3 regions of the Psychrobacillus sp. FSL H8-0484 genome follow, and region 3 is predicted to be linked to each of the others. Evidence: riboswitches for the same ligand, from Rfam matches in the RefSeq annotation. Region 3 holds a riboswitch; each other region holds the start of a gene.
What was found. A riboswitch is a leader RNA that binds a small molecule or an ion and turns the genes downstream of it on or off. The one in region 3 is predicted to bind cobalamin.

Region 1: linked by a shared signal. The riboswitch ahead of MHH81_RS03080 (ABC transporter substrate-binding protein) and the one ahead of MHH81_RS11195 (S-layer homology domain-containing protein) in region 3 are both predicted to bind cobalamin.
Region 2: linked by a shared signal. The riboswitch ahead of MHH81_RS01115 (ribonucleoside-diphosphate reductase subunit alpha) and the one ahead of MHH81_RS11195 (S-layer homology domain-containing protein) in region 3 are both predicted to bind cobalamin.

Annotation. Positions count from the first base shown of each region.
Region 1 is NZ_JBBOSZ010000001.1:641,762-652,125, reverse strand. Features, by position in the region: gene MHH81_RS03105 (bifunctional adenosylcobinamide kinase/adenosylcobinamide-phosphate guanylyltransferase) at 1-43, opposite strand, end outside; gene MHH81_RS03100 (pyridoxal phosphate-dependent aminotransferase) at 16-1,092, opposite strand; gene cbiB (adenosylcobinamide-phosphate synthase CbiB) at 1,079-2,038, opposite strand; gene MHH81_RS03090 (adenosylcobinamide amidohydrolase) at 2,040-3,509, opposite strand; gene MHH81_RS03085 (FecCD family ABC transporter permease) at 3,511-4,494, opposite strand; gene MHH81_RS03080 (ABC transporter substrate-binding protein) at 4,499-5,467, opposite strand; cobalamin riboswitch at 5,596-5,737, opposite strand; gene argS (arginine--tRNA ligase) at 6,205-7,872, opposite strand; gene MHH81_RS03070 (DUF1934 domain-containing protein) at 7,873-8,292, opposite strand; gene speB (agmatinase) at 9,000-9,872, opposite strand; gene speE (spermidine synthase) at 9,877-10,364, opposite strand, start outside.
Region 2 is NZ_JBBOSZ010000001.1:206,316-216,679, reverse strand. Features, by position in the region: gene MHH81_RS01125 (methyl-accepting chemotaxis protein) at 1-1,616, opposite strand, end outside; gene MHH81_RS01120 (ribonucleotide-diphosphate reductase subunit beta) at 1,972-3,009, opposite strand; gene MHH81_RS01115 (ribonucleoside-diphosphate reductase subunit alpha) at 3,023-5,248, opposite strand; cobalamin riboswitch at 5,406-5,583, opposite strand; gene MHH81_RS01110 (undecaprenyl-diphosphate phosphatase) at 5,853-6,680, opposite strand; gene MHH81_RS01105 (DedA family protein) at 6,690-7,292, opposite strand; gene MHH81_RS01100 (metallophosphoesterase) at 7,292-8,380, opposite strand; gene MHH81_RS01095 (lmo0954 family membrane protein) at 8,543-8,896, shown strand; gene MHH81_RS01090 (PspA/IM30 family protein) at 8,910-9,545, shown strand; gene liaF (cell wall-active antibiotics response protein LiaF) at 9,623-10,324, shown strand; gene MHH81_RS01080 (sensor histidine kinase) at 10,321-10,364, shown strand, end outside.
Region 3 is NZ_JBBOSZ010000001.1:2,312,551-2,322,914, forward strand. Features, by position in the region: gene MHH81_RS11195 (S-layer homology domain-containing protein) at 1-1,480, opposite strand, end outside; cobalamin riboswitch at 1,652-1,851, opposite strand; gene MHH81_RS11200 (hypothetical protein) at 1,879-2,031, opposite strand; gene MHH81_RS11205 (hypothetical protein) at 2,103-2,477, opposite strand; gene MHH81_RS11210 (CPBP family intramembrane glutamic endopeptidase) at 2,714-3,358, opposite strand; gene MHH81_RS11215 (hypothetical protein) at 3,494-3,919, shown strand; gene MHH81_RS11220 (hypothetical protein) at 4,356-5,117, opposite strand; partial or broken gene MHH81_RS21345 (S-layer homology domain-containing protein) at 5,163-5,267, opposite strand; gene MHH81_RS11225 (S-layer homology domain-containing protein) at 5,283-5,714, opposite strand; gene MHH81_RS11230 (DinB family protein) at 6,286-6,780, opposite strand; gene MHH81_RS11235 (hypothetical protein) at 7,014-7,175, opposite strand; gene MHH81_RS11240 (helix-turn-helix transcriptional regulator) at 8,536-9,159, opposite strand; gene MHH81_RS11245 (sodium-dependent transporter) at 9,454-10,364, opposite strand, start outside.

The sequences.
Region 1 (10,364 bases), 1.7 Mb from region 3:
TCCGCACACCACCCGTTATGAAGACAAGTTTTCCTCGAACCATGCGGTCATCTCCTTTTGCAATTGCTCCATTTGCAGCTTCTCTTTCATGCCAACACGAAACCATTTCCCGTCTAAACCTTTAAAATTCTCGGTATGGCGAAGGACACAGCCCTTTGCTAATAAATATTCGAAAAACCCTTTCGATCGCGCAGGATTAGGAAGCTGAAAACAAATAAAATTCGTCTGAGATGGAAGAACAGTACAGTTCCACTTTTCAAGAAATACTCTGGTTTGCTCTCTCATTTCTTTCGCAAAGGTAATTGTCTGCATTCGATATTCTTCTTCCTTTAAGCAATCGGCACCAATCGTCGTTGCAATAGCATTACTATTCCAGTGCGGCATTCTGCTGCGAATTTCTTTAATGATTTGCTCGTCCGCAATAGCATATCCAAGTCGCAAACCAGGAATCGCATACATTTTTGTCATCGAACGCACGACAATGACATTCGGGAAATCCTTTAAATACGGTATAAATGATTCGCTTTCATCAATAAAATCTAGAAACGCTTCGTCTAAAATAACTTCACATTTATATCTTCTCGCATACTCTGCTATTTGTAGGATCTCTTTTAACGGGATCAAGTAGCCGGTTGGATTATTCGGTCTGCATATATAAATAACTTCTGCAAATTCTACTTCATCTAACACTTCGTCCAAGGGAAGAGCTTGTGGTGCAATTATTTCTTTTATGTACACATGATAAGGTGTAAGCGTGGCTGCGTATTCCGAAAAAGTTGGGTGAATCAACACAGCCCGCTTGTTTTCATATCGTTTTGCAAGGCTTGCGAATATTTCTGCTGCACCATTTCCTACTATCACCTGATTGACATCTACTTGATGGTATTGTCCAGCTGCAGATAGAAATGGTTCTCCATGCGGATCTGGATATTTAGTTATTAACTCTGCATATGTGGACCATTTTTCATTTACAAATGCAGGCGGCCCTAATGGATTGACATTTTCACTAAAGTCAATCACCATTTCTGGTATTTTCATACCTAGACGTTCATATACGTGATGCGCGTTTGCCCCGTGATTAGGTAATGACAAATAAAACTCCTCCGATCACCATCATCCAAAGCCAAAATAGAAATACAGCTGTTTTTAGATGGGAGATGGCCCCTAAAATATGGCTAGGATTTAGCGGAACTTCTCCAACTCCCATTAAAGCTCGATTGGATACGATTCCTTTATATGTATTGATTCCACCGAGTTGTATACCTAGCTGATAGGCTGTAGCAGCTTCTAAGTAGCCGCTATTTGGACTTGGGTGCTTTTTCGCATCAAGCCACCAGCCTTTCATTCGCTGTCTAAAAGGTAATGCACTTTCTTTCTTGCCCCATAGCATAATAATATAGCCCGTCAAACGGCTCGGAATGTAATTTGCAATGTCATCCAGCTTTGCAGATGCATAGCCAAATTCTTCATATTTCTCGTTTTTGTAGCCAACCATAGAATCGAGCGTGTTAATGGCTTTATAAAGCCACAACCCAGGTGCACCTGCTAAAAGAAATGCATAGAAAAGTGGAGCAGTAATCCCGTCACTAATATTTTCAGATACCGTTTCCACGACACCTCTCGTAATCTCTTTTTCGTCTAGTTTTTCTGTATCTCGTCCAACAATCCACGAAAGTTTTTGTCTCGCAGCAGGTAAATCTTTCTTGATTAAAGGTCTATACACATCCATTGCCGCAACCTGCAAGCTTTTTTGAGCAAGTCCTGATGCGATGAGAATACTTTCCACAGCAATTCCAACGCCCATATGCATCGAATAAGCTCCAATTAAAATGGCTAATATAGCGAAAAATGTGATACCTACTACAATAAAAACTAGTAGAAATCCTTTTGCTTTCCTTGCTCTTCCTTTATTCAACCGAGCGGTTAGCTTTAAAATAAGCGATCCGATCCATCGGACTGGATGCGGCCAATTCGGCGGGTCTCCGATGATTCGGTCCAGTAATAGGCCAATTGCTATGGCAATAATATGCGGACCCATCCTATACCCAACCTTTTGCTATTTTGTATATTTGAATTGCTTCTACTGTGCACTCAAATACGCCTAATCCAATTTTTTTACCGATTTCCGTAATTGGACCAGCGTATGGAATATGCGTTCCTTTTTGAGTCGCAGCAACTAAAACACTATCCGTGGATGTTCCAGTTGCAATTGTACCTGTCCGTGGATCTTTTACTTCTTCAAAAGCTAGCGCTTTCGTTTTTGCTTCCGTTGCAGTAATAACAGACTGGATAAATGCTTCATCGGAAAGTTCTCCGTTGATAATAATCCATGTATTAATCGTACCGATAGCAGGCAGCATCTCAATTTCATGTGCTCTTGAAACATCTACCGCATTTCCGACTCCGGCAGTAACCATGATGACAATACTTCCAAATGGCGTGTCATACTCTTTTATAACTGCGTCTTTTGTTTGGACCGCAGTCATCATTCCAATGGTATCTGCTTCCGAAAACCCCTTATCAGCTAAGTACGCTAACATTTCTTCTTGCACATTGTCGCAAGCATAATTAGCAACCACTCTTCGATTGACGAAGTTTCTATACCAGCCACTTCCCGCATTTATTACGGCAGAGGACCATGTTTTTAGCTGCGTTTCCGCTTGAAATACGACCAAATCTCCCGTGACTTGAAAGTTTTCTGTTGTAATGAGTTGTTCATCCTTCTGTTCCTTCACGTCTGGAAGAATTGTAATTTGTGGTTTTGGTCGCTCAGGATGTGGATTTGTGCTAACTCTAGCTTTGTACACCGTTTCAACCTGACTTTTCTTTACTACTTCATGTGGCTCACCGATTGCTTTTATTTCCCCTTGATCCATTAATAACAATCGATCACAGTATAGAGAAGCAAGATTTATATCATGAAAGACACTAATAATCGTGATGCCTTTTTCAATAGCTTGCGTTTTAATCGTATCGAGTAATTGCTTTTGGTGTGCAATGTCTAAATGATTCGTCGGTTCATCTAGTAATAAAATAGGAGCTTGTTGTGCAAGCGCTTGGGCAACAAATACGCGCTGTTGCTCCCCTCCTGACAATAGGTCTAACAACTGATGCTCATATCTTTCTATTGCGGTCAGTTTCATTGCCTCGGCAACTGCCGCTTCATCTTCACCCGACCACGAGGAAAACCAGCCACTTTGATGAGGATACCTCCCGAGTGAAATGGTATCTCTAACTGTGTGTGAAAATGCATGACTATGTAATTGTGGAAGAACCGCCATTTTCCTAGCTAGTTCTTTGGGAGAATAAGATTGGAGAGATTTCTCGTCGATCAGAACGTCTCCTGATTTCATCGGTAAAATTCCACTCATCACTTTCAGTAAAGTGGATTTCCCGCTTCCGTTAGGTCCTAGGATGCCTAGCATTTCTCCTTTTTCAACTTCGAAGGAGACGTTTTTAACGATTAGTTGGTGGTCGTAACCACCAGATAATTTTTTTATTTTCAACATATTAAACGCCTCCTTTTTTCCGTTGTCTAAAGAAAATAAATGCAAAAACTGGCGCACCAATAAATGCTGTTATGACACCAATTGGCAACTCGGTTGGCGAAATAATGGTGCGAGACACTAAATCACAAATGATTAATAACGCAGCTCCATTAATGAAGCTTAACGGTAACACATGTCTGTTATCTGAACCAAATAAAAGCCTTGTCATATGCGGAACGACAAGTCCCACAAATCCTATTGTTCCAGACACAGCAACCGCCGTTCCCGTTAGCATCGATCCTCCGATTAGTATCATCATTTTTCGCTTTTTCACATCGACTCCTAAATGCTTTGCACGCTCTTCTCCAAATAGCATCGCATTTAATTCTCTTCTGTTCCATGCTAATAAAGCCGAGCCAATCACAACAAATGGTAAAGCCATTTGCACAAAATCCCACCCACGCATCGATACACTACCAAGCAGCCAACCAATAATTTGGCGAAGCTCTTCCCCAGTTAGTGCAATCATCAAGGAAATAACCGAACCTAAAAAGGAACTAACAATAATCCCAGTTAAAATAATGGTCTCCATCTTCATGGAACGGTCGACCAGTTTAGCAAATGTAATAACAAGGAGCATCGTAAGGAATGCACCAATCATACTAAAAACAGGTAATGTGTATATTCCTAAAAAGGGTACCGAAATACCGAAAAAGAGCGTAGCCACGGCACCTACTGAGGCACCGGACGACACTCCTAACGTATAAGGATCTGCAAGCGGGTTTTTTAATAAACCTTGAAACGCGGCACCTGCAATGGCTAGTGAGGCACCAACTAGCCCTGCAAGTACAACCCGTGGCATACGAATTTTCCAAACTATATTGGTCGCGATTTCATCTGCTCCCGTATTCCATAATGTGCTGATCGGTACCTGTACGGATCCGACCGATACACCGAGCCAAATTGCTACTAATAGAGCAGCAATCGACAGGATGTAGCCGATCATGACTTTACTCACCAAATGCCTCTGGATAAATTGCTTTTGCTACTTCTTCTAATCCTTCTGCAAGACGTGGACCTGTACGACTTGTTAAGTTTTCATCTACTTGAACAACTGCATCATTTTTCACAGCAGAAATAGAAGCGAATCCATCACGAGCTTTTACGCTCTCTACAATTCCAGGTACATAGCTATACATAACAATAATCACATCAGGATTGCGGCTTACGATTTCTTCTGGCTCAATTTTGAACCAACCTTCTTGATCTGCTGCAATATTTTCAGCATTCACCATATCTAAAATCTCTTGCATAAATGTTCCTTTACCAGGTGTGTAAATTTCAGGAACATCCGATGTTTCTACGAATACTGTTTTCTTCGTTTCTACTTTTGCAACTTTCTCTTTTACTTCTTCTACTTTTGCTTTCATATCTTCTACAATTTTTTGTGCTTCTGCTAATTTACCAGTAGCACGACCAATTTCTTCGATGGTTGTATAAGTTTCATTGAAATCTACTGCATTTTTTACAACGAAAACTTTCACACCAGCGTCACGGATTTGTTGTAATCCTGCTTCGCCCATTCCAAGGCTTGACTCATGTGCGAATACGATGTCTGGATTCATGGATACGATTTTCTCAACATTGAATTCCATACCGCCAATTTTCTCTTTTTCAAGTGCTTCTTCTGGATAGTTATCGTAATCATTTACACCAACAATTTCTTCATTTAATCCAAGTGCAAACAAAATTTCTGTATTGCTTGGCATCATTGAAACGATTGTTTTTGGTGCTTCTTCTAATGTAATATCATTGCCAACTGCATCTGTGATTGTGATCGGGAATTCTGTTTCTTCTACCGCAGTTTCTACTTGTGGACTTTCAGTGTTTTCAACAGGTTTTGCTTCTTCTTGTCCACATCCTACTAATAGTAAAACTGCTAATGCGGATGCCATCCATAATTGCCATATTTTCTTCATTTGTCATTCCTCCTAAGTTTTTGCAACAAAAAATCTCCCATCCATAGAATGAGAGATAGATATAGGTATAAATCTGCGAGGAAAAAATGGCCAAGCCGATCTACACCAAACCTATCCTCGTAGGCAGTGGGTGTAATTTCATAAAGGCAGGTTTTCTGACTCATGATACAACCGTATCATTTACAGTGGCGGGACCGCGCTGGACTTTAACCAGCTTCCCTTTTAACTCTAGTAATCCGTAACTTGAGCACCTCTATGCAATAAAATATGTATTGTGCAATGCACTTATTATACCTTAAATTAAATGGTTGTCGACAGAGGTTTTCATATTATTTGACCGATAATTAATACTATTCTACCAAATTCCGATGTTATTCGACCGATTCACATCTATGCTATGGAGAAACTTTTTTATTGTAAGCCATCATCGAGAAAAAAAGGGGCTGTCCCTAAAGTCATATAGTGACTTAGAGATGGTCCCTTTTCCAATGTATTGGTTTCCGTTCCAGACGGACGCTTTCCGCGGGCATGGCTTCAGTCTCCTCGTCGCTTTCACTCCTGCGGGGCCTTCAGCTCACGCTATTCCCGCTGGAGTCGCCGTCTTCCACTACATTCAATTGCCTACAAAAAATAGTAGTTTTATAAAAAGTATAAAAAAACAGGTGTAGAAAAAGACTCGTTTTTCTACACCTGCTTCAATTTATGAGCTTATTAGACAGCCCCTTTAATACTACAAATTACATTTTCTCTGGAGCATTTACACCAATCAAACGAAGTGCGTTTGCAATTGTTTGACGAGCAGATGTTACTAATGCAAGACGCGCTTCTGATAGAGCTACGTTTTCTGCATCTAAAACTTTATCCGCATTATAGAAGCTATGGAATGTTGCAGCTAATTCTTGAATATAAGTTGCTACACGGTGAGGTGCACGAAGTTTTGCAGCATCTGCCACGACTTGTGGGAAATCACCGATTTTTTTCAATAAGTCTAATTCTTTTTCACTCTGTAATAATTCAAGTGAATCCGTTGAAGCTTTCAACTCTTGTGTTTCAGCAGAACGTAGAATTGAGCAAATACGTGCATGGGCATATTGGGCATAATACACAGGGTTTTCATTTGACTGAGAAACTGCTAAATCTAAATCAAAGTCCATATGTGAATCGCCCGAACGCATACCGAAGAAATAACGAACTGCATCCAGTCCAACTTCCTCTACAAGCTCGCGCATCGTAACAGCTTTCCCTGTACGTTTACTCATTTTCATTTTTTCGCCGTCTTTATACAATTGAACCATTTGAATAACGGAAACTTCTAATTTCTCACGCTCGTATCCAAGTGCTTCAATAGCAGCTTTCATACGTGGAATATACCCGTGGTGATCCGCTCCCCAAATATTGATCAGTTGATCGAAGCCACGAACTAATTTATCTTCATGGTACGCAATGTCTGGCAATAAATACGTGAATGATCCATCACTTTTAATCAAAACACGGTCTTTGTCATCGCCAAAAGTAGTAGAACGGAACCATGTAGCTCCCTCTTCTTCAAAGATATGACCATTCGCACGTAATTTATTTAATGCTACCTCGATTTTACCATCTTCGTATAATGAAGTTTCAGAAAACCAGTTATCAAAGCCAACACGGAAATCCGCTAAGTCTTTTTGTAGCTTAGCAAGCTCAACTTTTAACCCATGTGCACGGAATGCTTTGTAACGCTCTTCATCCGACATATGAACAAATTTATCGCCATGCTCTTTTACAAGATTTGCTGCGATATCGATAATATCTTGCCCACGGTAACCATCTTCTGGCATTTCTTTTTCTAAACCTAATGCTTCAAAATAGCGTACTTCAATCGAAACAGCTAAATTGTGGATTTGATTACCAGCATCATTAATATAATATTCACGAGCTACGTCGTATCCAGCAAAGTCCAAGACGTTACATAATGAATCCCCAACAGATGCCCCGCGCGCATGCCCTAAATGTAAATCACCAGTTGGATTGGCAGAAACAAACTCTACTTGAATTTTTTCTCCAGCTCCTGAGTTCGTACGTCCGTATTTTTCTTCTTCTGTTAGTACAGCTTTAATTACTTCTTGTAAATAATCTTTACGAACGGTAATATTCATAAACCCAGGTCCTGCGATGTCAATTTTCTCCATCATTGTTCCTGACATATCAAGGTTTGCTACAATTGCTTCCGCGATTTGACGAGGATTTTTTCTCGCAAGCTTAGTCAGCTGCATCGCAATATTAGTTGCATAGTCACCGTTTGCTTTATCTTTTGGTGTTTCTAAATGGATAGATGGAATTTGCTCTTCTGTTACAAGTTCCGCCTTTAAAATAGCTTGTTGTAAAGCTGTTTTAATCGATTGTTGTACTTTTTCTACTGCGTTCATTTACTTCGCCTCCGTATAAATTAGTTCTAATGTATATGTACCAGCAACTTCTTCGTTTATAAGCAATTCGTATTCCACTTGAAAATGGCCATCTTCGAATTGCAGTTGCGTTGTATTTGTTGTAATCATCATTGTGCCATATCCCGTGTCATAGCTTCCTGTTTGAAGCTCACCTAGTTGAAATGGCAAACGCATTTTCACTCCACCACTGCGTAAGATTAAAGCGGAATTATTATCTAACTTTACGGTTGTTCGAACTGCCTTTTCATTTTGCATTTCTTCATAAACTAAATAAGGCTGCTCTCCTTTTAAAGTTAGAACACCTGTCGTTTGCATATCAAATGATTCTTTTGCAATGTCTGGATGTTTTATTGTTGATAATAAACGAACATTGACTGATTTCTTTAGTGGTTGAGACATTGACTTCACCCTTTAGAGCATTTTCATAGTTAATTTACGTCATTAAAAAATAATCGTTAATAATAAACGATTAATAAGCACTTTTTTTATGGTGCATGAATATATAACAATTTTTCACCGTTTTTTACTATAACCTTCACATTATATCTTAAAGTTTGCTTATGTGACAACTAATCAAAAAGGAATCTATTATAACATTACAATCCTCCCCCAGTAAATGGATGAACAAAACGATTTTACTCAATAAAGAGCTGACTTCACACTAGATAATTATTCTGACAATAGTTTGGTTTTTTATAATTTGGAATTATTATACATTATTAGTTAAAATACGTCTTAATGAGACTATTTTTATGCTAACAGAGACCATTTCAATCCTAACCGCAACCATTTTTCGACAAGCGAGACCAATTTCGCCATAACCGAGACCAAATTTCACATTAATAAGTTTACTTGAAGTGAGATACCTTGGTTTTAAGAGGAATTTAGTGCATACGAGAGGAATCGGCAGCTATCCGAGAGCATTTAGCGTCTATTCGAGAGCGGCCGGCACTACAAATCCAATTGATAATCCTAATGAAAGCCAGGTTCTTTTGCTATGGAACCTGGCTTTCTCATATCGGATTTCCTTACGTTAAATCATCATTTTCTGACTGGAGCCTGAAAAACAAAAAAAACGTAATGCCCATTTAAGGACATCACGCTTATTATTTAACCCAACCAAGTATCATTTCTCTAAGTAATTTACTAGCTGTATTAGCAGTCTGTTCAGATGAATCATAAATTGGTGCAACTTCTACTAAGTCAAAGCCTACAACGTTTACTCCCGAGTTTGCGATTGCATGGATAGAAGCTAGTAGTTCACGGCTTGTAATACCGCCACAGTCTACTGTTCCAGTTCCAGGTGCATGCGCAGGATCTAACACGTCGATGTCGATTGTGACATAAACTGGTCGACCTGCTAGAGTTGGAAGCACTTCTTTCAAAGGCTCCAATACTTCAAATTTGGCAATTTGCATACCGTTTTCTTTTGCCCAGTCAAACTCTTCTTTCATTCCAGAACGAATTCCGAATGAATAGACGTTTTTCGGACCAATGTATTCGGCAATTTTACGAATCGGAGTGGAGTGAGAAAGCGGCTCTCCTTCGTATTCCACGCGTAAATCCGTATGCGCATCCATATGAATAATCGCAAGATCTTTATAGTTGTCTGCCACTGTTTTCATAACAGGCCAAGACACTAAGTGTTCGCCACCCATACCAACAGGAATTTTCCCATCTTGCATTAATTGACGAATAAAATCTGCAATTAAATCCAAACTTTTTGATGCATTACCAAAAGGAAGCGGAATATCACCAGCATCAAAATAGTTCACATCATCTAGCTCGCGGTCTAAATACGGGCTATATTCCTCTAAACCAATCGATACTTCACGAATTCGCTGCGGGCCAAAGCGTGAACCTGGACGATAGCTTACTGTCCAGTCCATTGGCATACCGTAAATCACCGCTTGTGCTTCTTCGTAATTTTGCTTACTTTTAATAAATACATTTCCTGAATAAGCTTCATCAAATCTCATCGGCTTATTCTCCTGCTAAGTCTTTCACAAATTTCGGTAATACGAATGCCGCTTTGTGAAGCTCTTTTGTATAATATTTTGTTTCAATATCAAAGAATTGCTCGTCCGGAACTTGAAGTGGATCGTATTTTTTCGAACCAATCGTGAAGCACCAAAGTCCACTTGGATACGTTGGGATATTTGCCAAGTACATATTTGTAATTGGGAAAATTTCTTTTACGTCCTTTTGTACTTGTCGGATTAAATCTGCTTTGAACCAAGGGTTGTCCGATTGTGCAACGAAGATACCATCTTCTTTTAATGCTTTTGAAATTCCAGCATAGAAACCTTTTGTAAATAAATTCACAGCTGGTCCAACTGGTTCAGTAGAGTCTACCATGATTACATCGTATTCGTTTTCTGACTGTGCGATATGCATGAAGCCGTCGCCAACTTGAACGTCCACACGTGGGTTTTCTAACTCACATGCAATTTCTGGTAAATAAATCTTCG
Region 2 (10,364 bases), 2.1 Mb from region 3:
TCTATACTTGCATTAAGTGCAAGCAAATTTGTTTGCTCAGTAATACCTTGAATAGATGCAATTACTTGGTTGATATTAGCTATGTTTAATGTTAATGATTCAATTTGTTTTTGAACCTTTTCATTCATTTCATTAGTTGCAGTATTATGTTCACGTAAGGTTTCTACTTCTTTCATGCCTTTTTCAGTGGAAACTTTCGTTTTAGTAGATAATGTATCCATTTGAGAAGACAATACTGTTAGTGCATCTATTTGGTCAGATAAATCAATCATTCGGTGATTCGTTTCCTCTGTGTCTTCTGATTGCTTAGAAGCTCCTTGAGCAATTTCATTCGTTGCTAGCGAAACTTCTTGGCTAGACGCAACAATTTCGTCAAATGCTTCATTTACATGGCTAGACGATTTATTAAGAAGTGTGGAAGAATTTAGAACGCTATGTATTGCACTATTAGTTTTTTCTAACATATCGTTATAAGCTAAGGCAACTGCACCAATTTCATCTGATTTAATAAATTTATCGTCTACTTTTTTAGTCAAATCTCCGCCTGCTGCTGTTTCAATAGATTCTCGCAAAAATTTCAATGGCTTTAATTGATTGAATATAAACCATGCAGTCACAATTGCCATCAAAACTATCATTATTATTGATGCTACAATTGTTAATAAAAGAATTTGATTGTATGTTTCTAAAATTTTTGTTTTTGGTACAACTAATTGAACAGACCATGTATCGTCTATTCCCTCTAGCAACATTGGTGCGAAGGCATTAAAAGATTTTTCTCCTAGTTGCTTCGATTCTAAATACGTACTTACTGGCTTGCCACCTTCTAGTGTATTTTTAAAGGATGACCAATTAAGCGTATCCTGCATGTTTGTTCCATTTAACTTTTCGTTAGCACTATTTACTGTCAGCATTCCTTGTTCTGTAATGATTCCGGCATATCCACCTTCTGGCTTAATAGAGTTTACCAAATCTGTTAGAAAATCAATAGACAAGTCAGCAGTTAGCACTCCAAAAAATGTTCCAGATGAACTAAATAGTGGAACTGATATTGTTGTCATGGAAACCGTTTTTCCATTTACTTCATAATCATATGGTTCCGTAAGTACTGCTCTACCTTCTTTTTTGGGAATCCAGTACCAATCTCCATTTTCAGCGTCTTCATATCCTTCTAAAGAAGTTGTCGAAATCTCATTCCCATCTTTTGATAAGTAAGGCACAAAATGTTTACTGCTATCGATGAGATTCGAAGGAATGGTTGACTCTATTTTCGCTGAACCATTTTCTAGGATTGCTGCTACTCCTAGTAAATCCTCATTTTCAGCCAAATTTGTTTCAAGTATACTTAATACTTCTGCAGCTGATAATTCTCCATTCGACTGCATTGTTTCAAATATTCGTTTCGTTGTTTGTAATGTATCATTCGTTTTCTTAAAGCGATCGCTCATCTTTTGAGCAGAAAACTGTGCATTTTGAAGTGTGGAAGTCTCCGAATCTTCTATACTTTTATTGTACAAAATCACACTTGTTGTTACGGTGTAAGCAAGAAATAAAATGAAAAATAGCCCAATAATTAACCCTGATAACTTCCATGCAATACTTTTTGATCTTTTCACTACAAAAACACCCCTTTTTTCCTATCACCTTTATAATAATGCATAATAATTAGTCCTACAATAATAAAATATTTTTAATTATTAGGATGAGGAAAGTAGCATAAGCTGCCCTTAAAGTGCAATATGCCAAAAGGCAATTCCAGCGGACTTTGGATCAAACATTGGCATTACTTATCGTGGGATTTTTAGAGGAGCTTGCGCAGGAGCAAGGGAAGCGGCTTGATGCTTGCCCCCTGAAAAGCGTCCGCCTACAGTGGAAATCAACCTGTTCATGACATAAAAATTTATATATTTTCTTATTCATAAAAAAAGCGTCTGAAAGTCGAGATTGACTTACAGACGCTTCTTATATTATTTATAAATCATCAAATCCATTATCTTGCACGTTCACTTTTACGTATTGGCGAGATTTTTGTTCAAAAAAGTCGGTTTTTCCTAGGTCTACTTCTTCGTAGGCTTTGATCCATTTCAATGGATTTTTTCGGTATTCTGGGAATGGTCGGTCATAGCCTAGTTGGTTGCATCGCACATTTGCGTAAAAATAAATATAAGCTTCGACATCTTCCACGTCTAGACCATCTATCTTCTCCCCGATCACTTCGCGTGCCCAGTCAACTTCGAGCTGTGCTGCTTCACGGAAAATTGCTTCTACTTCCCTTGCTCGCTCTGGTGTATCCAATTCAGGATATTCCTCTAATATCTCCTTGTAAATCTTCACAAATAAATCGACATGCAGCTGTTCATCACGGTTTATATAGTTAATCATCGTACTCGTGCCAACCATTTTTTGATGTCTGGCAAGATGATAGAAAAATGCAAAGCCAGAATAGAAAAATAGTCCTTCTAAAATCACATCATATACAATCGATCGAAGCAAGCTATTCACATTAGGATTTTCTGCGAATTCCTCATATCCTTTTAAAACAAAATCATTTCTTTTTTGAAGTACTGGATCTGTTCTCCAAAAGCCAAATACACGATCCTGCTCATCTTTTGATACTAAGCTAGACAATACATAGGAATACGAATGATTATGAATAACTTCTTGCTGCGCTAAAATAATCATGAGTGCGTTTAAACTGGAATCTGTTAAGAAGTCCGCTACCTTACCAGCGAAATCCGTTTGCACACTGTCTAAAAGAGCCAGTAACCCAATAATTTTTAAGAAAGCTTCTCTTTCTGCATCTATTAATCCTGGAAACTGCTTAACATCGTTGCTCATATTAATCTCAAAAGGAGTCCAAAAATTTCCTAGCATCTTTTTGTATTTAGGATATGCCCAACTGAATCGTACATCATCCCAGTTTAGAATATTAGAACTTTGACCATTTACAATCCCGGTTGAGCGGTTTGGCGCTTCTTTATCCATTAATTTTCTTCTTTCTAATTGCATGTTAGGTTCCTCCTTAGCTTGAACAAGAATCACAATCGATTAATTCTACGGAAGTAGAACGAACGTAATATGTCGTTTTCAATCCACTGTTCCAAGCGTCTAAATGTAAGTCTAGTAATTCTTTTGCCTTAATTGTATTTTGGACGTATAAGTTTAGTGACACACCTTGGTCGATATGGCGTTGACGTGCGGCATTTTGCTTTAATGTCCAATGTTGATCTATAAAGTACGCAGATTTGTAAAACCATGTCGTTTCCGAATTTAGATCCGGTACTGTCACAGGAATTTTATAATCCTTCTTCTCTTCCGAGTACGACTTTTGGAAAATCGGATCTATGCTCGCCGTGCTTCCTGCTAAAATCGACGTAGATGAGTTTGGTGCAACAGCCATTAAGTAGCCGTTACGGATGCCATTTTCCGCGACTTCCTTACTTAATTCATTCCATGCTTCGCTTTCGTATTGACGTTTTTCAAAATACGATCCTGTTTGCCAGTCCGACCCTTCGAATAAAGGATATGCCCCTTTTTCTTTTGCAAGCTCTACGGAAGCTTGAATTGTTAAGAAAGCGACCTTTTCATATAGTTTATCTGCAAACTCCACTGCTTCATCGGACTCCCAGCGGATGCTATTTAGTGCAAGTAAATGATGCCAACCAAAAGTACCAAGGCCAATTCCACGATATCTTGCATTCGTGCGATCCGCTTGTGGAATCGGAATCATATTCAAATCAATCACATTGTCGAGCATGCGCACTTGGATTTTAATTAAGCGCTCCAAAACATCCGCTGGAACTGCTCGTCCAAGGTTAATGGAAGATAAGTTACAAACAACAAAATCCCCTGCTTTCCGACGAGTCACAATAACATCATCTTCTAATTGAATGGATTCAAACGAAGTAGCACTCTGGTTTTGGAATATTTCTGTACATAGATTACTGCTGTACACCATACCGGCATGCTTATTTGGATTACTACGATTTACCTCATCGCGGTAAAACATATAAGGCACACCTGTTTCGAGTTGAGAACGCATAATTCGTTTCATCAAGTCAATCGCTGGAACTGTTTCACGAGATAAACGACTATCATTTACACATTCCTCGTATTTTTCTCGGAATGAACCTTCTCCACGTTTCTCATCGTAGAAATCTTCTAGAGAATAGCCTTTTAACTGACGAACTTCATGTGGATCAAATAAATGCCACTCATCACGAGCATCTACTTTTTCCATGAATAAATCCGGCAAGCACACACCCGTGAAAATGTCGTGCGCACGAAGACGCTCATCCCCGTTATTTAAGCGTAAATCTAGAAATGTGAAAATATCTTTGTGCCAAACATCTAGGTAAACTGCAATTGCCCCTTGACGCTGACCTAGCTGATCTACACTCACTGCAGTGTTGTTTAATTGTTTGATCCAAGGAAGGACCCCGCTTGATGCGCCGACAAATCCACGAATAGAAGAACCACGACTACGCACTTTCCCCATGTATACACCAATTCCGCCACCAAATTTAGAAAGCGTCGCTACGTCTGTATTGCTATCGTAAATCCCTTGAAGACTGTCATCAACTGTGTCAATAAAACAACTAGATAGCTGTCCGTGAGGCTTCCCTGCATTAGAAAGTGTTGGTGTTGCAACAGTCATATATAAATTACTCATTGCCCAATATGCTTCTTTTATCTTGCCAAGACGATTTTTTTTCTCATCTTTCATAAGTGTCATTGCAATAATCAACCAGCGTTCTTGCGGAAGCTCGACGATCGATTTATCAAAGTCCTTTGCTACATAACGATCAAGTAACGTTTTTAATCCGATATATGTAAATAAAAAATCTCGTTGCGGCACAATAAGTTCTGCTAACAGTTGCAGTTCTTCTTGGGAATAAGATTCTGCAAGACGTTTGTCGTATAGACCTTTTGCCACTAATGCTTGTACATTGCTTGCAAACTTACTGTATACTGCGTCTGGCGTTGTGTTTCTATGTATTGCTACTTTTTCATATACATCAGCTAAATGAATGCGAGCGGCGACGAATGTCCAATATGTTTCTTGTTCATCTAAAAAGCTTAGTGCCTCGAGTGACATGGACTTGGACCACGCAGACGTTGTACCTTCTGGGAATTTCTTCATCCATCTTTCATGAGTTTTTAGAAGAGGTGCTATATTTTCTTCTCCAAACTCTTTTATTAATTGATGTAATACTTCTTGTTTTTCTGTATTCGTAACAGTTGTCATTTCTTATTCCTCCTTGTTTTTAAAACAGCAAAAAAGCGATGCCTCTTAGCCTCTTCGGCTGAGTCATCGCTCACGTTTAAAAAGTAGGAAACAACAGACACATCAATGGTTCGAGATAGAGTCTTCGCCCCCACCTCTCAACCCCCGAAGAAAGTGTTGCTTCACCGATGAAGAGGCAGGTCTACTGGCTCGTGCTTCGTTCTTCTGTTGGCCTTCCCACGATTGCTCGCAGTGGCTATTTCAACAGTCGTCCACACTTACAGTTGCGGGGACAGCTTCGGCTTTAACCGAATTCCCTTTTAAACCATAAAGGTACCTATTCATCGTTCACATACTATATATTGTGTTCACTTCATTTATACAATCTAACATATTGTGTTTATACTTGTATAGAGGGAAAAAAGAACTGTGTCTCTGAAAAGCAGTTCTCCCAACTGAATACGTCCGGATAAATATTTTTCTGACCGGATAGAAAAATTTATGACCGTATAGTTTCATTTCTGACCGGATAATATTTTTTATGACCGTTCAACCTTATTAATCATCCGATTCACCCGAAAATGTAAAAAGCAGACATCCTACTAAAATGTCTGCCCATACTTCCTTACATAAACACAATAACCGCTAACACAGCCGCTAAAATAAGACGATAGATTGCAAATGGCGTTAACTTAATACGTTCAACAAGTTTTAAGAAGAATTTAATAGAAATTAGTGCGAACACAAATGCACTTAAAAATCCTACAATATAAAAGCCCAGGTCATCCATATTAATTTGTTCCCAGTTTTTCAGAACTGAAACAAGACTTGCTCCAGCCATAATTGGTACAGCCATAATAAATGTAAAGTCTGCAGCTGTCTTATGACTCATTCCAAACAAGACACCACCAGAAATCGTTGCTCCTGAACGGGAGAAACCTGGCCATAATGATAGACATTGAACAAGACCTACTTTAAATGCTTGCGCATATGTAATTTGGTCAAGCGTAACAATCTTCGGTTTTTTAGGTCCAAATTTATCCGCAACAATCATCAAAATAGCACCTGCAACAAGACTGAAAATTACGGTTTCCACTCCAAATAAATGATCATCAATAAAGTCTTTAAAAGCAAATCCGAGAATAGTCGCTGGTAACATACCAACAATCACATGTAGCAAATTGAACTGCTTGCTCGATTGTTCACTTTCTATTTTATACAATCCTACTAAACTAAATAATCGTTTCCACATAACTACAACTACAGCTAAAATCGAACCTAGCTGTACAACAATTTTAAATGTATTAGCCGAGTACATCCCTAAAAACTCTTCTGTTTTCAGCCACATATCATCGACAATAATCATATGTCCTGTGGATGAAACAGGGGCAAACTCTGTCATACCTTCAACAAAACCTAATATAAGTGCTTTTAACAATTCTAGAATTTCCATAAGATCTCCTTAGTCACGTTTTTTAAAATACCAAACAAGAAATGCAACACCAACTATTGCTAAAATAATATACACTATGTTGGAGTAGATATCCATATACCCTACGATTTCATTCCAGTTATCACCGACAGCTGCTCCAACGGAAACTAACACTGTATTCCAAATTAATGTTCCTAACGTTGTAAACCATAGGAATAACCAGAATTTCATATTCGACATCCCTGCAGGAATCGATATTAAACTTCTTACTAGTGGCACTAGTCTTCCGAAAAATACAGCCCAAACACCGTACTTGTCAAACCACGCATCCGCTTTATGAATATCTTTAATCGACAATCGTAAAAACTTGCCGTACTTTTTCACAATTTTCTCCAAACGTTCTACATCCAAAAGTGTGCCTATCCAATATAAAATAGCTGCTCCAACAACAGACCCTGACGTAGAAGCAATGATAATACCTAGCTTTGTCATCGTTGTTGTTGTCGTCATAAATCCTCCAAGGGTTAAGATCACCTCTGAAGGAATTGGCGGGAAAATATTTTCTGCCAATATTAATAAAAATACACCAAGATAACCAAACTGATTCATCCAGTCTGTAATCCATGCTTCCATTATGCTTTCACATCCTCTAACTTAATATTTACCACCCACAACTCTGATTGGCTGCCTAATCGAATAGGTGGACCCCAAAACCCAAATCCTGATGATACAATCGCGTGCAAACTTCCCTTTTGTTTATATCCATAATCAAGTTCAAATATTTTTCGTGTGAAAATATGATTCGGCCACATTTGACCTCGATGAGTATGACCAGAAACGTGAAAATCTACTCCTTCTTTTTCAGGAATTAGTAAATTCGAAGGCGTATGATCCATGACAAACCATGGTAAATTGCGCTTTTCTGGCGCTAATCCCGAAAGTTGCTTTCTTTTTTTATTCGTCAAATCTTCACGACCTGTCAAATACAACGAATCTGCCAGTAAAATGGTTTCATCTAACAACATATGTACATTGGATGCTTCCATTTCTTCTACTAATAGAGGAATCTTTTTACCATAGTATTCATGATTTCCAAGGACCCCATATACACCATACGTGGAATCTAGTTGTTTCATCACTTCGGACATGCCGTTTTTCACAAACCAGATTGGATCATCATCTACCAAATCACCGACTAACAATATCAAATCTGGATGTTCTTCATTTGCTTTTTTTACAAAACGTTTTAAATGCGCCTTATTGGATAATAAACCAAGATGGAAATCAGAAGCAACTACTACTTTTAGTTTATCCAGCTTTGCATCCTTTTTCGTCATCTTTATGGATAGATCTCGAACAACTGGTGTAAAGGCGTTGTAAGTTCCAATCATCAAAATAAACAAAAATACAGCCAAGATCATCCAGCCAATCCATCTTAACTGACTTGGGAAAATCCACGTCACTATGGTCCCTATCGGAAAAAGAATAATTCCATACTGCATAATAATCATCCAGTAGGATCCTATTATATTAAATAATCGGAGCCGGTGGTCAATTCTCGCAATTAATATTGCATATCCAATTAAACCCCATACAACACCGAAGAACCATTTATTCACAGGTATGAATGTTTCTAACCATGCATGGACACTCCACCCAAAATAAAACACAATAGCCGAGTATACAAGGATTACTAATAAAATGGCTCCGAATCTTTTCATTTTAAGTCTCCATTTTTTGTATTTTTTATTTAGTATAACAGATTTTTAATGGGCTAATCCCTTCTACGTCTCTGGACCTAGAGAAATATCATGTTTAAGCCCGTTTGGATATGTTAACGGAATTGATAAGCTATATATACAAACGAGAGGAGGAACAAACATATGAAAAAATTTGGTTTAGTTTTACTTGGGTTTATCGCTGGGATTGTGGCACTAGTTAACTTAGGTCCACTTTTAGGGCTCGCGGTATCGGCGTTGATCGTCTTTGCAGGGGTGCATTTTTACTTAAAAAGTGAATCTACCTTTTTAAAAATCTTTTGGGCGAGTGTTGGAATCATTGGATTACTTTCCGCTGTTGCCAACATACCAGGATTCGTTGGAATATTAGCCATCGTAGGTGTGTATTACGTTGTGAAGACATGGAAAAAAGAAGATGTTAGCTTTTCATCATCCATTGTGAAATCGGATGACCCATTTGTAAACTTTGAAAAACAATGGAACGAGCTTTATAAATAAGGAGGAAACGGATATGTCATTATTAAAAAGATTAAAATACTCAATAGAAGCAGACTTGCACAAGCTTTTTGATAAAAAAGAAGAAAAAAATCCAATCACGATGCTCAATCAATACATTCGCGAAGCAGAAAAACAAACAGAGCAAACAGGTAAATGGTTAGAACGCCAAGGGAAATTAAAACAAGAACTTGAAAAAGAGCTAGCCGAAACATTACAAATGGTTGAAAAACGTCAGCATCAAGTAGAACTTGCAACCGCTAGCGGTGAAGAAGATTTAATCCTTTTTGCACAAGCAGAAGTGAATGCGTATAACGAACGAGCAAGTGTTTTACAAAATAGCATTCACCAAACGATGGAGGAGCTTTTCGGCTTAGAACGTAAATACGAAGAAATGAAGCATAAAGTAAAAGATATGAAAGTACGTCAATTACAATTGATGGGAAAAGAAAATGTAACACGTGCACATCATCAAATGGACAAAATACTGCAACCTGAGCAAAAGCAAAAAAACTTTGGTACATTTCAAGAGATGGAACAATACATCGATCGCCTTGGACAAAAAATTGAAAAAGAGCATGAAGTAACTTCTATGGAACAAAGATTAGAAATGTTAGAAAAAAACGAACAACCGAAGTCTGAAATTGTGTAAACTAATAAGTATAGTCGGGAGAAGGTACTCGCCTTCTCTTTCAATATTCTTAATGCGAAGAAGGAGGATTACTTCATATGAAAGAAAACCAAACAAACAAGTTAGCCTTCATTCTTATTTGCTTTGTTTTCCTTATGTTTATAGAAGCAACCGTTTTTGGTAATGGCAATATAGTATTAGTTCTTCTTGGCATCGGGATGATGTACTTTAGTTTGCGCAAACAAAGACGTTTTTTATTTTGGACTGGTTTTATTTTGCTCCTTATCGCTATTTTTTCTATGTGGAGCTTACGTCTATTTTTAATAGCAATTATGCTGTACGCCCTTCATAAGCTTTGGAAAAATGAGCCTATCTCTCAGGTGATTAGACCATTTGGGGCTGTTTATGAAGAAACACCAAATAGTATTATTCAAAATAAGTTATTTTCTGCACAAACGACTCCGTTTCAAGCGTATGAATGGCAAGATATTCACGTACAAAGCTTTTATGGCGAGTTTGTAATTGATGTGACAGAAACCGTTTTGCCAAAAGGTACATCGCTTATTTCTATCCGTCAGTCCCTTGGAAAAGTAGTCATTTATGTCCCATATGAAATTCCTGTCAGACTCCATTATGCAACAATTTTAGGAGAAGCGAATATTTTAGGTCGAGGAATTCAACGTTTATGGAATCAATCTGTCTTATTAAAGGATGGCTATTTAGAGGATGTAAACTATGCTTCAGAGCTAGTAATTTCCGTTTCTACATGGATTGGAGATATCGAGGTGATTCGTAAATGAAGATATTCCTAGGGCAAGGTTTCTCGATTTTTATTATTTT
Region 3 (10,364 bases):
AGCCTGTATTACTTGCTTTAAAATTAAGTTGGCGGAATTGAAATTCTTGATTTGCTTCAGTTGTAACTGTTAGCTGTCCACCACCAACACTTTTATTATTGCTATCAAAGCCTTCGTAGCGATAATTGCCTGTTGCTATTGTTGCTGTGTATACGTTATACGTTCCTTCTACACCAACGCCTATGCTTATTTCTTGTTCATTCGTATCATAAAGCTTTAATTTCACTGCTTTAGGTGCGACAGTGAATTTTATTTCGCTAGTAACAACAGTTTGTAAACCAGCACTTTTTGCTGCATTAAATACATCAGTGGCTTGATCGAGTGCTAAAACCTTTGCATCAATTTCGGTTTGAATTGCATTTTCATCCGCAATTAATTGTTGAGCCTCTACAATTACATTTGTATATGCCTCTAGCACTGCTTGAGATACCCAATAATCAGTAGGGTCTATATCTTGTCCATCTTCACTTACTTTCACGGAAGCTTTATTGAGCTCGGCTTGTTGAATAGCTGATTGCAAAGCTGTTGTATCAGCTTCAACAATTTCTTCATTATTTCCATTTAAGGCCGAATTTAATTGAGCGAGTGCTGCATCGACATTTGTTTGACTGCTCTCCATATTCGTGAGCTGTTCATATGCGTCATCATAAGCAGACTTTACATTTGCATTTGCTAAAATTTCGTCTTTATTTGGAGCACTATTAATTTTAGCAATTTTTGCTGTTAGTGCGTCTTTGTTAGCAACTTCAATATAAGGTTTAATGGGCTCTCCAGTCTCCCAATCATCGAAACCGAAACCAAGGTCACGACCATAACCATATACTGAAAATTGTAATCGAATAACATCTTCGTTTATGTTTTCATACTCACTCATTCCGAAACTCGGCAATTCGTGATTTACGGTATACATCCAACCGGACATATTTGTGTAGTCAAACTGTCCAAGCCAGTCACTATCAGCTTTCCCACGAATTGAAGGGTCATCTTTTGCTATTTCTGTTTGTATATATTGTGGAATATTAACGATGCTTTCACTATCTCTAATATTTGCTAAGTAGACAATGTTTTCGTCAGTTGAACCATTATTATAGTTACCACTTTCTAGTAATCTAGCAACAACTTGACCTACCATTTCACCATCATAAAAAGGAACTTGGATTGGTTCAATTGCGTATCCTTGGCCAATTGTAAACTTTTCAACAGAAATCGTCACATAGCCTGAAGGTTGGGCTTCGTTTAGTGTTGTAACATCGATTTCTGCACCATCACTCGTTATATTTGAGGAGAGTGCATTAGTCGATATTTGTGACGTATCCCAATTAGATTGAATACTATGTTCATCGAAGTTATTAGTATTAGAACTTGTATCTAATTCGTTTGGTTCGGATTCCTGCACTTCCGCAATTGCAGCAGGTGATAATAGCGAGAATGATAAAATAAATACAATCGCTATATTCAACCATTTGTTATAAGTATTCATTTGTTACCTCCTAAAATTTTTTCTAGTGAAATTACTTGCTTTAAACTCGTACGACAAAAAAGATGCTTCTCTTTTATGAAGAGAAGCATCTTAGGAAAACAGAAAAAAGGGCGCAAAACACAGTTTGCCCGTCCATCCATTTGCCGTAAGTTCTCCTAGCTTCCGAAGAGAGTTATACGATGAATATAGGCAGGTCTCCTGGCTCGTGTATCCCTAATCAGAACCTTCCCATCTACTAGAAGCATTTTTCTTCATTCGACAGTGGTATTACTCTGTGGTCATTTACACTTACAGTTGCGGAAACAGCTTCGGATTTGCACCGAATTCCCTATTAAGCTCTGTTAAAGAGCCCCTATATTCTGCAATTTTTATTCACTTATCTTACATTCTAGCATAATTTATACAACGTCACCATTATCTCCTGACCAAGAAAAAGTAAATACCTTTTTATCATCTTTAGCTGTTTCTTTTTCATCTTGCTGCGAACATCCAACAAGTGATAGAATAGCGATATCATCCCCTACTCTTGCTGATGAGCCGAATATTTCCATAAAAAAAGTATTTTTAACCTATACAGTTAAAAATACATCATAAATCTATACAAAATATTTCTCACAGCACCTCAATACAATTTCAGTTTTTTCAATTTAGAAAATTTCTTATCATAGTTGGCTCTTTCTGTTAAATGATGAATCCATTTAGTTGCCTTTTCTAATTCTTCATTTTCTAAATAACATTGAATAATAATTTTAAAGTCAGAACTATAAGGATATTGTTCTTCTTTGCATAAATTTAATGCCTTCTCAAAATATTCATTCGCTGTGTTTAATTCATTTAATTTACGATACATTAAACCTATATAAATCAATCCACTTCCCATTTCTAATTTTGAAAATGGCTGTTCCATTGCTTTTTCCATTATTTCAATGGCTTTTTTTCTAAACCCAAATATTTCATAACGAATCGCTTTACTCACATAGTTTTTATATTTGTTCATTGTTACTCACTTCCTAACATTACTGTCCGTGTTTTAACCTAAAGTAATTTATTTTCAATTATAACTAAGGTACCTTTATTAAACTAACTTGCGTCTTTATTTGGACAAGAAAAAAGAGCTTTCTAAACAGCACATAATCTTCAAGTAAAACACCCGTTAGCAGAATAAGAAAATCTGTAACTTATTCTTTAAGAATGGAATCGAAATGGGCAAATACATTATGCTCAAAGTCACTATCATAACAAAAATGATATTACAATAATGCTAAATAAATTTGCAATAAAATGCGATATAGCACTTATCCAAGCATTGTTTGTTTTATTAAATATCACACCATATAAAACACTATTTATAAAGATAAAGAAAATATCATAAGCGACTACAACAATATTCCCCTCCACAATGTGACCAAATGCAAATATTATGGATGTAAAAATTAAAGTAGGTATTATTGGTAGTGCTTTATTCAATTGCTTTTGGAAAAAAGCCCTCCACGCAATTTCTTCACCCAATGCTAAAATAGCAAGTTGAAAGACGAGAAATATTATCTTATCTAACGAAACAACAAACTCCATTCTTTCATAAAGATGTTCTATGTATTCGGGCAAAATTAATTTTGCCAACACAATACAAACAACATTTAAAATCAGCGGTAAAACAATCCAAAAATAAATTGTTTTGTCTTTCAGACTCGTTCCAATTGCCTTTGCGTTTAGTCCAGTGTCAGCAGAAACATTTTTTTCCAAATTTCTATTAATAAAGAAAAACGCAATACCGATAATAACAGATATCCCAGCAATACTAAATCCTAAAAAATTTGCAAATGAAACAGCGGTCATAACTATCATTGCAATTAAACATATTTTTTTTATATTAGCCAATTTTAACTTTCCTCCCCTATATCGTAGAAAATTTTTAAACTATAATACCCCGTTAGTAAAAGCACTCCTTGTGCTATAATTCTATTAAGTTGGCAATAATCCCTTTAATATTACTATTTTAGGGGGAAAATGGAATTGTTACTGTCAAAAGCATGGGCTTTGTTTGAAGCTTATAAGCGAATTGAAGGTTTTTCTTCGCAAACATTGAAGGCATACCAGTTACAGTCTTTGCTACTAATTGGTTATTTTAAAGATGTAGAGATGGATTTGCTGGATACAAATCAACTAAAGGAACATCTTGCTATATCCGGCAAGCATTTAAAACCAGCCAGACTTGCACATCGTATCCGCTTTATGAAATTGTTTTTTCGTTGGTCTCATGAAGAAGGCTACCTGAGTAAGAATCCAACTTCCAAAATTAAAGAGCCCAAGGTAGAGAGATTGAACACCTTCGTGAATCCTCTCATTCCTCAATGGAAATGGCGATTTTTGAAATTATGTTTTCTAAAGGGTGTCAAACTAGAGAAACAATCACCACAAATAGAATACGTATTGAAATGATAAAATTTAACTCTGATAGGAGCTCCGTGGAATACGATTCAAAAAGCAGCGGATACATTAAGACCAGGAGAGACGGTATATGTTAGGGTTGGTATTTATTCAGAATTTGTACATATTATAAATTCTGGCTCTAAAGAGAAAACGCTATATTATTCAAAGCGTTCCAGGGGAACATGCAATTATCGATAGGAATAATTTGGTAATAACAAGTGGAATCTTCAGTTGAAGAAATGGAATATATATGCCATGTTCGTTTGGGGAGCTAACGTGCCGATACTAAGATATTTAAATAAAAAATAAAATAAAGCATGACTTTTTTCTTTCTTTAGATTCACTTTAGTATGGCGAAGTTAATTTCTTATGTTAAGAAAAGTTTTCTAGAGATTAATTGATTATAAATAAATAGAAAAAGCACCCCTGAGGATGCTTTTATCAATTATTTTTTCAATATATGTTTTTTATCTCGTACATCTATAATCTCTAGTCCTTTATCTGTTACTATTATATCTTTTGCTTGAATGCTAGATAGTTGAGCTGTTTTCTTATCTAATAAACTGTATTTAAATACCCCTTTTTTATTGAAATAGTAGATGGTTGAATGCTCATACTCTACGGATTTATGATTTTGTGTATAAGGGAATGTACCGATTTTTCCACCAATATCCTCAAAAATGAATCGAGCACTAAATTTGGATTCTAATTTTAAATCTCCACCACTCAAATTGATGGAATAAAGAAATAAGGGATCATCTACATTGGGTACATCTTTATAGGTATGCTCAAAACCACGTGGTTCTTTTTCTACTGTATAGTAGATTCTGTCATTCCATACATACATGTTTCTTTCTCTTATATTATACGACATAAACGGAAGATTAATTTCTTCAAACTTTCCACCTTCTATCGTTGTCTTCATCAAACCAAATGAAGAAGGAATTTCAGTCATCATTCCGATAACTCTTTGATATGGGATATAGAGATCATTATTGTATAAAATAATCGGGAAATCTCTTCCAAGTCTCTCCTCAAAGTGGCCATCTACACGGTCAAAATTATTACTTGAAAGTAAGACAATTTCTTCATTTGTCTGTTGATTTATTTTGACTAGCTTGTCGTCTTTAGTCGTATACTTCCAACCGTCTCGGACAATTTCTGAACCGATTTCACCAACAAAGGATTTATTAGCTTTCACTTTCATCGAATCTTCCATTGCACGAGCTAAAAATGCGGAGAAATGTGCACGTGTAACTATATTAGAAGGTTTGAAAGAACCATCTGGATAACCACTTGCAACCCGATTTTTAGCAATGCTATTTATATCTGAATAGGCCCAATGTGCCGGAGATACATCTGTAAAAGTTGGCTAACTGTCTAAAGGCATATCGAACGCTCTCCGCAAAATGGCAGCCATTTGTGCGCGAGAGGTTGTTTCCCCTGGTCGCATGTAACCATTTTCTCCACGAATTATTCCTTTTTCATTGATTGTCGCTAGTATGGAATAATAGTTCGATTTGGGTGTTACATCTTTAAATTGAACGGTAGGATTTTCAATTACCTCTATATCAAGTGCTTTCAATAACATTGCCGCTGCCTGTGCACGCGTTATAGGTTCATTTGGCCTGAATGTACCATCTGGATAGCCACTGATAATATGCTTGTCATGTAAATATAAAATTGCTTCGGCAGCACTGTTTCCTTTTAAATCTGAAAATGCTTGGTTAGACTCCGCTTTTGCGTTGGATATCATAGGAATCGTTAGCAAAAATGCAACGATAAACGTCATAAACTGTTTCATTTTATCCACCCCTCATTTATAAAACCCGAAATCCCTTTTTTTAAAGATTAACCTAAGCAAATTCTTTATTCAATGAATTTACCAATAAATCTAAAATAAAGATATTATAGAAAAGATTAGATGAATTAGAATAATAATACCCTAGCCTCACATTAAAGTGTCAGGCTTTTATTAATTTTGCTCATATGCGATATAAAAGAGAAAAAAATTCCACTTCTCTTGTTAAACTAACCTGTTGCGTTAGCTCAATAAGAAAAAAGTGTTGCCTAAGCAATCCATGTTCTTTAACTAAAGCCTCCATTAATTTAAGAAGAAATTACTTTTCCAGAGTTTGAAAATTTAAAGATTCCTATTATATAACAAACCATACTAAAAGCCCAAGTAATTCCAGCAACCTCTATTTGAAATGAATTTTCTTCAGATGCCATTACGTGTTCATAATCAAATGCTTTGTTAAGTAGTATTGTTGTTTTTCATGTATAAAATATGGGAACGTCCGATTTGGAAGTTCCCGTTCTTATTCCATTAAAGCCCCCTATAATGGAATAACTGTAAAGCTAATGAAGCTTTTTTAAAAGCTGCGTTTCCCTGGCCAAGCTCCTTGCATTTTACTTAGGAATACAATTTGCCCAATATGATATGCGTCGTGCAATGCTAAACTCTTCAGTTCAAGCACTAATGAATTATCTTCTCCTGGGATCTGTCTATACAAATCTTCATGTTCTGATTTTGCTAGTATTTTTCCAAGTTCACGATGAACATAAAAGTATTCTTGTTTTGTTTCCTTCCAATTTTCTAACGTCTCAGTTGGTAATCGAAATGTAGATTCATTATTTTCTGCCTGTGGTTCATTCGCTGTTTCACCAAGAAATCGCATCAGAAATCTCTTTTCATAGAAAAGTAAATGACAAACTAATTCCCAAATGGAATTCATTGCCCCATCAGCTGGTTTCCAAATTGCCTGTTCAAAAGTGATATCCTCAAGCACTTTTTCAAGTGGTGGAAACCAGTCTTCTTCATCTAAGCAGCTTGCCCATTGTTGTAACAAAAGTGTCTTTACATCCATTTTCTATTCCCTCCAATTTAATATCTCCCTTTATATACTAATTCGATTTACTTATCTAAACTCCTTCTTGTTCAACTAAACCGCTGCGTTTGTCACCATAATAATCAAAAAACACCTAGACCAATAGCCTAAGTGCTTTATTAAAGGGTGAAAACTTTTATGAGTCGTTTATGAAGTAACTCATGCTATTATTTTATTACATTTATTTGTGAACATCGCTAGTGTTAAGAAGTTCAGTATTTTATTGCATAATAAATTACATAGAACCATCCAAAGAGTCCGTGTAGGATTGCCCACAGTATTGACTTGTTGACACTCCAAGAGATAACTATTGCTAATACAACTCCAAAACCAATACCGCTAGTCGTTACTTTTACCGATCTCTCTTTACTCATTCACACCCACCCTATCCTTTCGGCAGTTTTATCAATTAAATATATTCCTCTTACCCAATACCTTATGCCGAGACATATACAACTTTTCTGCAACATCTTCCCATTCGTAACATCCATCTGTATCCCAATAACGCTTTTAGACTCGTTCCAATTGTTTATGCATTTAGTCCAGTGTCAGACGAATCATTTTTTTCCTAATTACTATTAATAAAAAAAACGCAATACCGATAATAACAGATCTCCCAGCAATACTAAATCCTATCTGTGTTTAAACATCCCTACAGCAACACTATTATATTAGCCTGCCTTGAAAAAGCAGAAGAAAATAACTATTAATAAAGTATGCTAAATACTAATGTAATTAAGACTTTTTTTAGTAACATTACAGCTAAAAGGTAAGATATTAATGAAATCAAATTTTCCCCACCTAAGGGAATAATGTGCATTATGTTCCTATTAATATGTTTTGATGTTTTGGATATCATTTAATTTAAAAAAAGTTTTTCCCCCTTTTTCCAAAAGAATATATTACTCCTAATAAAATGCAGAATGCAAAAATGCACAAGGAAAATATAACAAATATAAGAATACCCAAAGAACCACCCTTTTTTATATCCATAATATCATGAATTATTAAAAAGTTTTAAATATCTTTGTTTGTATTATTGTGTTTGATGAATCACGACAGAATGCCGTTATAAAGTTGCCACTAGTAGATCTTAGTTCTGCTGTAAGAACAATTTGTATATTAGGTGGTGCGTTAAATGGAAAAGATGATATTTGATGGCTCTTGGGTTGTGTTTTTAAACTTTTGGATGTACTTGGAAAAGAAAACAAGATACCTGTCGTAGAATTAGTTTGTTAATAAGAAATGTAATCTAGTTGAAAAGTTGATCTTAAATAACAGAAGTGATTATATTTTATTATGAATATAAAATCCGGATTAAACAAACGTCTGCCACAAACAATAGATACATTATGGAGAAACACCACCTACTAGTAAATGCGTTCTCCAATAAAGAAATTGCTAATATCACTCAGTTCTTGGAAGTGTAGACGAGTCTATAGTTCCCACTTAAGTTCTAGGTGGGCATTATTTGACGCTTACTAATGAAATGAAAGTTGAGGAATAAACCTAAAAAAGCCCTTCTGAAGGAAGGGCTTTTACGTAAAATTATTTGTTGATACACTTTCTACAAACTATAAAGCGGAAATGATACACAAAAATCAGCTAGTTTTACCCAAAAATCGAGTAGTTTAACTTGGCCAAATGTATAATCTGAGATAAAGTACTTCAGCAAATTTATACATATGGTAGAATAATAGTGACCATGAACTAAAAACTCCCAAAAGTGACTCTCTAAAGTTTATTAATATAACGATAAATTGATGTTTCGGATGTATTAAGGACTTTCGCCAATTCGATGACAGAACCTTTTATTAAAAAAGTTCCTTTTTCATCTAACGAGCGTATCACTTCCAATTTTTCATCATGAGATAAACGATCGGGTGGTACATTAAATTTATTGAGACTATCTTGAATTGTAGTTGTCATTAAATCTTCAAAAGAAAGATTAAAACTCTCATAATACTCTTCTTCTTTTATATCTGAAGTTTTCGTTCCACTAATTAAGTTATTCAAAGTATTACGAAGTTCTAATAATCCATCGACCTTATAGTTAATAGTTAATATTCCAATTAGTTCATTGTTGGAATCTTTAATAAAATATGAGGCTGATCTTAGTTTTTTTCTTTCTGAAGAGAAAGCACGATAATTTAATACCGAATTCTGTTTTACATATATTTCTTGCTTGATAAACTTTTGTTCTATTTCACGAATAGGACTCCCAATAAAAAAATCCCTATTTAATGCGTTTACGAAAATTGCTTCTTCCTTTTTTGTATCAAATAATACAATATCTGCTTCAGGTCCAAGAAATCCTTCTAAAAATTCGACAATTGGAATATACAAATTTAACTCCATTATTACCTTCCTCTCTGAACAACTGTAAAATAGAACATCCATGTTCTTCACGTCTATAGTGATAATCTATGTCAATTATAATTGGAAAAAAAATAATGCTCAATAAAATAAAAAAGTATACTAGGTTATGATTACTTATGTATATTGAAACTTAGACTAGCAGTATTTAAAATTAAGTGTTTAGAAAACGAATTCCCCAAAATATAAAATCCACTTTAAATAATCTAGAAAAATTAAATTACTTAAAGCGGAAGTAAACATAGAACCTATGATAATCATTTCTCTTTATAAGGTCTAAATAATGCCTAATAACTGTAAATATACAATTGCTAATGCAATTGGGGCAAGATATCTTACTGTAATCTTGTAATATTTGTTAATTTTGAATCCTTCACCAATATTAATTTCATCTAGTAGCATTTTTGGTTTCCACATCCAACCAGCAAATATTAATAGAGCTAATCCACCACCGGGCAATAGTATATTTGTTACGAGGTAATCTGAAAACTCAAAAATAGTCATATTAAATAGGGTCAGATGAGATAATGGACCAAAGGATAACATTTGAAAAACACCAAGAATATAAATACCCGTTAGCGATATTACAACCGTCTTTCTCCTACTCCATTTCCACTCATCTACGAAATAACCAACAATCGCTTCCAATATTGCGATTGTGGAAGTAAGACAAGCAAATATCAATAAGAGATAAAAAATTACTGCAAATAACATTCCGAATTTCATTTGAGCAAAAATAATAGGTAAAGTAATAAAAACTAAAGGAGGTCCTGCGGTGGGTTCAATTCCAAATGCGAATACTGCTGGGAAAATAATGAATCCCATAAGAATCGCTACTAGGGCATCACCAAGCACAATAATAAAAGTGCTGCTGCCGATAGTACGTTTATTGTCCAGATAACTTCCATAAATAACTAAGTTTCCGGCTCCTACACCTAAAGTAAAAAATGCCAAGCCAATTGCAGCTAATATGGATTCAAATGAAATTGCACTGAAATCTGGTTTAAGGTAGAATTCAAGTCCAAGTGCTGCCCCGGGTAGAGAGATCGCTTTTATACTTAGTATTACAATCATAATAAGCAGCAAGGGTATTAAAATTTTACATACTTTTTCAATCCCTTTTTGAACACCCTTTAATACAACCAACCCAGTAAGTACCGTCATTACTAACAACCAAAACAATACTT